Linked DNA regions of Ammoniphilus sp. CFH 90114. The protein of the gene in region 2 interacts with the protein of the main gene of each other region in a pairwise test. Links are inferred from orthologs where the notes say so. Each region holds a gene or a part of one and is shown on either strand. Other genes may lie near its edges.

The links. The genes of interacting proteins can lie anywhere in the genome.
Region 1: the proteins of EIZ39_RS06530 (region 2) and purT interact in binary tests that used the Escherichia coli proteins (3 or more experiments, as listed by UniProt). The link is inferred for Ammoniphilus sp. CFH 90114 from one-to-one orthologs.

What each region holds. Positions count from the first base shown.
Region 1 is NZ_SDLI01000006.1:49,939-54,559, reverse strand. The notes cover bases 613-3,537. They hold purT (formate-dependent phosphoribosylglycinamide formyltransferase), read left to right. Parts: upstream 613-1,445; coding sequence 1,446-2,630; downstream 2,631-3,537. Other genes in these bases: EIZ39_RS14505 (diguanylate cyclase domain-containing protein), read left to right, coding at 2,892-3,537; EIZ39_RS14515 (CotD family spore coat protein), read right to left, coding at 1,022-1,234. In the rest of the region: megL (methionine gamma-lyase), read right to left, coding at 1-539; more of EIZ39_RS14505, read left to right, coding at 3,538-4,172; EIZ39_RS14500 (GntR family transcriptional regulator), read left to right, coding at 4,213-4,621. UniProt on the Escherichia coli protein: Involved in the de novo purine biosynthesis. Catalyzes the transfer of formate to 5-phospho-ribosyl-glycinamide (GAR), producing 5-phospho-ribosyl-N-formylglycinamide (FGAR). Formate is provided by PurU via hydrolysis of 10-formyl-tetrahydrofolate.
Region 2 is NZ_SDLI01000002.1:363,900-368,036, forward strand. The notes cover bases 1,139-4,137. They hold EIZ39_RS06530 (polyprenyl synthetase family protein), read left to right. Parts: upstream 1,139-2,189; coding sequence 2,190-3,086; downstream 3,087-4,137. Other genes in these bases: xseA (exodeoxyribonuclease VII large subunit), read left to right, coding at 1,139-1,958; xseB (exodeoxyribonuclease VII small subunit), read left to right, coding at 1,945-2,193; EIZ39_RS06535 (hypothetical protein), read left to right, coding at 3,335-3,598; dxs (1-deoxy-D-xylulose-5-phosphate synthase), read left to right, coding at 3,959-4,137. In the rest of the region: bifunctional methylenetetrahydrofolate dehydrogenase/methenyltetrahydrofolate cyclohydrolase FolD, read left to right, coding at 1-577; more of xseA, read left to right, coding at 597-1,138.

The DNA of each region.
Region 1 (4,621 bases), on a different replicon or contig from region 2:
CCACGCTCTTTGGCCATTTTAGAAATCATGGACAGATCTACGAGTTCTAGAGTAGGGTTTATGGGTGTTTCTACGTAAATCACTTTTGTATTTGGCTGTAAAGCTTCTAACAGGGAGGCTTCTCCGTCCATACGGCATAGCGAATACTCGACTCCAAAACGATCCTTTAATAAATTTAACAATCCAAAGGTACAGCCATATAATCCCTTAGAGCATAAAATATGATCTCCTGTCCTTAGAAGTCCTAGTAGTACGGCTGATACGGCTGCCATACCAGAAGAAAAAGCGAGGCCAGCATCTGCTTTTTCCAAGGCAGCTACTTTTTCTTCAAATACGGCGACCGTAGGATTTCCCAAGCGAGAATAAATATAACCGGATTCAACACCTGCAAAACGGTTCGCTCCTTCTTCTACAGAAGAAAAAGCAAAGGTTGAGGTCTGATAGATGGGAAGAGCGAGAGCTCCTGTTTCTTTATCCTTATCATATCCAGCGTGTATGGCTAGTGTATTTAATCCATATTTCTTCTCTTTTTCTTTCATGATTGTTTATGACCTCCTTCATTTAAGTTTTATTTTCCAAACTTACAATCCATTTCATTCGATGGGTTCGCAATCCGAGCACACTCTGCCAAGGAGGCAAAGACAGAAGTGGCAAGTTGACTCACTGAAGGGGATCGTGTAAAATAAAACTCACCTGCAATGTACGTAGCACCAACTTTGTTTCGAACCGTAATGTTACTACGGGATTCCAATATTTCGTTTACGACGCTAAGCCTCGACCGAGTGGAAAGCGAACTAGACTGTGCGGAAACCCACCTGCGAGAGCGGGTTCTAGAAACAGACTGGTGATACGGCATAAGCGGGGCTCTAAGCAAGTATCATATACCTTAGTCCCAGTAGCTCAGCAGGATAGAGCAACGGCCTTCTAAGCCGTGTGTCGGGAGTTCGAATCTCTCCTGGGACGCCATACATAGCGAATGAATTAGGGAATGCCCATAGGCATTCCCTTTTTGCTGTTCTTTTTAGCAATTCCGTCTTTGAATAGGAGCAGTTGGAGCTACCACATGTTGTTGGTGTACTGGACCCATTACATTTCTTTCGGTGTGTGGGAACATATGCTGATGTTGAACAATATAGTTATGACGATAGATGGTTTGACTCGGATGAATATGCTCGACTACACAATGATGGTAAACATCTCTTACACAGGTTCTCATGGGATGGACAATTCTCATTAATAATCAGCCCCTCTCTTGGTTTCTGTATATGGTATGTACAGAAGCACTATCTCGAATCGTCATTTGCCCTAGGATAATCGTCTATTTTCTGTTTGGTCATTTTAGAAGGGCGATTGACTAATGCTTGATGCTTCATATATACTTTAAAGGTCGATAACGAACGATTTTTTAGTAAATCAATAATAACGTTCGTATTTAGGAGGTTTATATGTACGGATCACCGTTTAGCCCAACAGCAAAAAAGATGATGCTCCTTGGTTCGGGGGAACTTGGTAAAGAAGTTATCATTGAAGCGCAGCGTTTCGGTATAGAAACGATTGCAGTAGACCGATATGCTAATGCCCCAGCGATGCAAGTAGCTCACCGTTCCCACGTCATTGATATGCTTGATCCTGAAGAACTCTACCGCCTGGTTCATCAAGAGATGCCAGACTTCATCGTCCCTGAAATTGAAGCTATCGCGACTTCTGCACTAGTCAGATTGGAAGGTGAAGGGTTTAATGTTGTTCCTACAGCACGAGCTACACAATTGACGATGGACCGAGAGGGGATCCGACGATTGGCTGCAGAAGAATTACAACTTCCCACAGCAAGATATGAATTTGCCAATACGCTGGATGAATTAAGAGATGCTGTCCAGAAAATAGGCACCCCTTGTGTGATAAAACCCATCATGAGTTCTTCCGGGAAGGGGCAAAGTGTTTGTCGCTCTCTAGAAGATGTTGAACAATCTTGGAACATCGCAATAGAAGGAAGCCGAGGAAAAAGCACTCGTGTGATCATTGAAGAGTTCATTCATTTCGACTCTGAGATTACGTTACTAACTGTTCGTTCAGCAACAGGCACAGTCTTCTGTCCTCCTATAGGGCATATTCAAAAGGACGGGGACTATGTTGAATCCTGGCAGCCTCATGTGATGACGGTAGAACAAATTGTGGAATCCGAACGGATTGCTAAATTAGTTACAGATGCTCTAAACGGTTATGGAGTATTTGGTGTCGAATTGTTTATTGGTAAAGATAAAGTTTACTTTAGCGAAGTTTCGCCACGCCCTCATGACACTGGCATGGTCACGATGATTACTCAGGATCTATCTGAATTTGCCCTTCATGTACGTGCGATATTAGGCCTTCCTATCCCGACCATTAGACTCCTGTCCCCAGGAGCGTCCTATACCCTGAAAGCAGAATTAGAACATAAAGCCTTTCAGATTAACGGAATAAGTGATGCACTTGCGATTCCAGACACTCAAGTTCGAATCTTCGGTAAACCAGAAACCAAAGTGGGCCGCAGAATGGCTGTCGCGCTAAGTGCAGCTAACCATGTTGAAACGGCTCGCCTCCAAGCAAAAAAAGCAGCGCAAGCCCTATCCATTCAATATGGCCAGGATTAAATCGCTTTAATAAAAACATGGACTATCCAGGAGGATAGTCCTATTTGATTGATCATCATAAGATGCAATGCCCTAGTGCTTTCTACTAAAATAGGAAGAAAGGGTGATAGACGATAGGGAAATGAGTTGAGAATATGTAAGGAATCATATAAAATGAAGTCAATGCAGAGAAAAAATTGGATATTTTTCATGATTGTGGTACATGTTTTCGATCACTGATTAGTTTGTTCGTTCCTCTGAAATTATTGGGGTGAATACGATATGAGAAATTACGTAAGCAACATTTTCAATGAGCCCAGGAGACTCATCGCATCGATCATAACCGTTCTCCTAGCATGTGGGCTATTATTACTTCTTGTAATGTATGATTTGAATTCTGAATTGAGCGGATTCGTAGCGACCGGAGGGACCTACCTTCAGAAGAAAATTTGGATTCTAGAATCTCTTATTCTTTTTACTCTCGTGTGCATGATCATATTTCTTTTTGTCTTGTCTTACCTTCTCTCTCATCGCTCGAAACAACCTATCCATCAATCCGTACCTAAGATCATTCAGCACAAGGAAACTTCAATCCATCAGGTAGCAACGACAATATCGCTCATTCTTGAAGAACAAAAAAGGATCGAAGAGGAACTGCGCAGCAAAGAAGAATGGTTAAGAACCACACTAAACAGCATGCCTCATGCCGTTCTGACAACAGACGGCACTGGCCGGGTCACTTACATGAACCCAATGGCAGAAGACATGACAGGGTGGAGAAAGGATGAAGCAGAAGGGAAGCCCGTAACAGAGGTTTATCTGATACGCCCTGAAGAGAGTAACGTAGAATTGATTAATCCTTTGCAACTAGCTAAAGAGAAAGCAAAAGAAAAAATCCGTCAATATATATTGCAGTCCAAGCTTGGCAGGGAATTGTGGATCCTCTGCAGCATCGCCCCATTAAGAAGTGGACGTGGGGAGAGCCTTGGGGTTGTTATTGCTTTCCAGGATCATACCGATCAGAAACAAAATGAAAAACAAATGAGTTACGAAGCAAACTTTGATGAACTCACCGGTTTACCTAACCGAAGACACCTTCAGAAGAAATTCCAAGGATTGATTTCTGCTAATTTATACAATAATAGGAATATCGCCATTATGTTTCTTGATTTAGATCGCTTTAAGTCCGTTAACGATAGCTTCGGACACGAAATGGGGGACTCGCTACTAAAGTCTGTTGCCATACGACTACAGAACATCATTAGCAAGGAAGACTTCATTTCTCGACTAGCAGGGGATGAATTTGTCATTATCCTACATGATATCACCAAACCACAGGCAGTCGGTGTCGCCCAACGTATACTAGATACGATGAAAGAACCATTCAGCTTAAGAGGAAAGAATCTGATGATTACACCTAGTATAGGCATAAGCCTATATCCAGAGCACGGTACACAGTTAGATGAATTACTGGACCGTGCAGATCATGCGATGTACATAGCTAAAAGAAACGGAAAGAACAATTATCACGTCTATGAGAACCCGGAGAAAATAAGTTCCTAATAAAGAACCTATATTCAGTACAAAACGTGGGGGATGATCCATGCCTATTCCAAAAGATTATCTAGCACCTCATCGTGTTTCCGCAAAAGAACGTGCCTTATCCGAGTTACAACGGTGGATCATTGATGGGACGTTACAGCCAGGGGAAAAATTAAATGATATGGAATTAGCGGAAGCCTTAGGCCTTAGCCGCACACCGGTCCGAGAAGCTTTGCAGTTATTAGAAGTACAGGGATTCATTGCGATGCAGCCAGGAAAGGTAACCCGAGTAACAACCATCGAAAAAGGGGATATTCTTAAGATTTATCCACCATTAGCTGCCTTACACGCTCTTGCAGCTGAGCTGGCTGGACCGCTTATGGAACCAGAGCAAATTCAACTTCTACGTAAATTAAACAATGAATTCGGTGAAATGATTAAACAGCAGCAGTTATTTAAGGCTATGGAAA
Region 2 (4,137 bases):
CATCTTGGTACAGCTTCCCCTTCCTAAGCATATTTCCGAGGAAGCGGTTATTCAAGCTATTCATCCAGCTAAAGATGTTGATGGTTTCCATCCAATCAATGTTGGGAATATGGTCATTGGCGCAGATTGCTACCTTCCTTGTACTCCTCATGGTGTGGTAGAGCTGATTAAGCGTACAGGCACATCGATATCTGGGAAGCATGCCGTGGTCGTAGGAAGAAGTAATATTGTAGGGAAACCCGTCTCTATGTTATTGTTACAAGAAAACGCTACGGTTTCCATTTGTCATTCCAGAACGAAGAATTTAGCCGATATTACTCGTCAAGCCGATATTCTTGTTGTAGCTGTCGGTAAAGCCCATATGATCGGAGCAGAACACGTAGCACCAGGAGCTATTGTTATTGATGTAGGAGTAAACCGGGTAGAAGGGAATAAACTCGTTGGTGATGTTCGCTTTGATGAAGTAAAGGAAATAGCAGGATTTATTACCCCGGTTCCTGGTGGAGTCGGACCTATGACGATAACCATGTTATTGAAGAATACGGTTGAAGCGGCAAAAAAGAAAATGATGGCGTAGAAGCAGGGGGCTAAAAGTATTGGAGAATCGTAATATTTATTCCGTTGCTGAGATCAACCGATACTTAAAGGATCTTATTGAAGGTAACACACAGCTTCAGGATGTCTGGATTCGTGGAGAAATCTCGAATTTTACCCACCATAGCCGTGGTCATATGTATTTTACGGTCAAAGATGAGGATGCGGTGCTAAAAGCAGTCATGTTTGCAGGAAATAACCGTTATCTTAAGTTTATACCTAAGAATGGGACCAAAGTGCTTGTTCGGGGAGCTATTTCTGTATATGAGAGTGGTGGACAATACCAATTAATTGCGAGAGAAATGCAACCGGACGGGATTGGGAGCCTCTATCTAGCTTTCGAACAGTTAAAACAAAAACTCCAAGAAGAAGGGCTTTTTGCCCCCGATCGGAAAAAAGGGTTACCTGTCTATCCGCGTGCAATTGGTGTTGTGACGAGTCCAACTGGGGCTGCTGTTCGAGATATCATTACGACGATTAGAAGACGCTACCCTATCGCTCGAATTATTCTGGTACCTGTTTTAGTCCAAGGTGAACAAGCTCCTTCTTCCATAAGTAAAGCCATTGAGTTGATGAACAAGAGTGAGGACGCCATCGATGTGTTAATCGTTGGGCGTGGAGGGGGCTCTATTGAAGAACTGTGGGCGTTCAATACAGAGATTGTAGCAAGAAGCATCTTTGCTTCCAGAATCCCTATCATATCTGCTGTGGGTCATGAGACGGATTTCACGATTGCTGACTTTGTGGCAGATATTCGAGCCGCTACACCGACAGCAGCTGCTGAACTGGCAGTTCCTCATGTTTTAGAACTCCGTCAACGACTTACTTGGTTGCAGGATAAGTTGCAGTCAAAGTTATTGACTCGTCTGAACCAATCCGAAGAGAGATTCAAGAGAGCACACCGTTCCTTGGTATTAAAGCACCCGCAGAAACAAGTAGAATCCGCGAATCAGAAGTTAGATCGACTAGTTGATCGCTTCTATTTAGGAATGCATCGATTTAATAGAGAACGAAGATTAAAGTTAAACGTTTCAACTGGGCGACTCCAATTCTATAATCCGGGGAAGCAACTCAAGGATTATAGGGAAAGATTGGGACGAATTCAACAGGGTCTCGTGAAGCTTGCTTCTCAGACCGTTAGCGATAAAAGAAACGACTGGCTGTTAACCATGGCTCGCTTAGATGGCCTAAGCCCATTAAAGATTATGGGTCGAGGCTATTCCTTGGTCTATAAGAACGAGGAATTAGTTAAGTCCATACATCAGCTTGACCCTGGTGATGGGGTAAAGGTAAAATTAATGGATGGAACGATAGATTGCTCAGTTTGGGCGCTAGAAGAGAGGAAAAACCATGGAAAAGAATGAAATGCTTGCTCTTACCTTTGAAGAAGCACTCAAGCAATTAGAAGAGATTGTCGATATGCTGGAGGCTGGCGAAGTTCCTCTGGAGAAGGCAATCGATCTCTTTCAAGATGGCATGTTATTGTCACAGGTGTGCAGTCAGAAACTAGATAAAGTGGAACAGAAGATTGAGACCTTATTAGAGGAAAATGGGGGCATGGTGCTCAAGCCTCTTGAGCTCGAGGAGGATCGCAAGTGAACTCTGTCTTTAATATTCAAGAATACTTAATAGAGAAACAAAGATATATTGAGCAGGCATTGCCTGCTTTTTTGCCAACTGATGGAGTGCCTAAGCCTCTGATGGAATCGATGGAATATTCCTATTATGCTGGAGGAAAGCGAATTCGTCCTATCCTGTTGCTTGCGACTCTAGAAGCATTCGGGAAAAGTCCAGATATCGGCTTGCCTGCTGCTTGTGCAGTCGAGATGATTCATACGTATTCCCTTATTCATGATGATCTGCCTGCCATGGATAATGACGATTTTCGCAGGGGAAAGCCCACCAATCATAAGAAGTTTGGTGAGGCAACAGCCATCCTTGCTGGGGATGGTCTTTTAACAGAAGCTTTTCGAGCGGTTTGTTCCCTTGCTCAGTTGGGGATTGCTCCAACCCATATTTTGTCCATTGTCTGTGAGCTTTCTAGGTATGCTGGACCGCAAGGAATGGTTGGAGGTCAGATGGCTGATCTGCTTGGGGAAGGCAAGCAACTTGAGCTACCTGAGCTGCAATATATCCACCATCATAAGACGGCAGATCTACTCATATTTTGCGTTCGCAGCGGAGCACGATTAGGTGGGGCAGACGAGGAACAGATGGAGCAATTAACGCTGTTCGCCCGCAATATTGGACTCGCTTTTCAGATCCAGGATGACATCCTTGATGTCTATGGGGATGAAGCAACGATCGGGAAGCCGGTAGGAAGCGATATCGCTAAGGAGAAATCTACTTATCCAGCTTTAATAGGGTTAAAAGCAAGTCAAGCTGAACTAGAACGGCTAGTAACGGAAGCGAAGCAGGCTCTTCGCAAGACCAGAGTGCAGACGCAAGTATTGGATGCTTTGGCTGATTTTATAATTAAACGAGATAAGTAGATCATTGGATCCCGCACATTGAGACACGATTCTGTGTATGATATAATACCAAGTTGATGAAGAGTGGTGCAGTATTCTAGTCGGTCCCCTTTCTCTGAAGGCGGGGCTAAAAATCCGCTAAAGGGCACATCGATGAAGTCCCTGGTGGAGGCTTACGACGCCCAGTCGTGGGTCTGTGCTGGGGGTTAAGGTTTCGGGGCGATCCACAATGGCATGTGGGCGTTGACCCTGATTCCGCGGAGGCCCAAGTGCGTAGTATGGCGAAAAGCGCACGTACAGCTATGGCTTGGGGTATGAACCTGTATGTCGGCTACACAATGCATGCGGTCGATGTACAGCGTAGCCTGCCTTGCGTGGTGCCGGAGGGAGTATGGGATTCAGTTTGCCGTTATCCTTGGCCAGATGCGGTAATCCAGTGCCGTATGAAACCTGCACTGCAAAAGAGGCTAGGAGGATGTTCAGGGCTGCTGAGGAAATCTCCTAGACTGTTCGCTTTATGCGTAGTCCTGTAGGGATTAAAGTGTGGACTAAGTGGTAATCCAGTCCAATGTATGGCGACAGCATTGAGGTGGGTATAAAGGGAAACCGCCAGAACGGCAACGTTCTGGTTCCTGCTTGGGAAAACCTACTGGACCTCAAGCCACAGTGTTTACCTACAGGGTGACCACTCTTCTAAATGATATCCAATTTTGCTACATAAGCCTTAAGGCGTTGTCCTGTACTGGGCAATGCTTTTTTCGTTTATGATAACAAAAAAGATGTCGATAGAAATGTTTTATGTTAACATAGTGTTATTGTTTGAGCCAAATAACTATTAGAGTTGAATAAATTGGCAATCATAGTTATAAATGATACGAAAGTGAGGAGTTACCTTGCTGTTAAGAGAAATAAACTCCCCAGACAAATTAAAACAACTGTCTATTCCTCAGATGGAAGAGCTGGCTGAGGAAATTCGACAGTTTCTCATTGAAAAGCTTTCAAAAACGGGAGGGCATCTTGCGTCGAATCTAGGAGTTGTGGAATTGACCCTAGCTCTTCACCATGTTTTTAA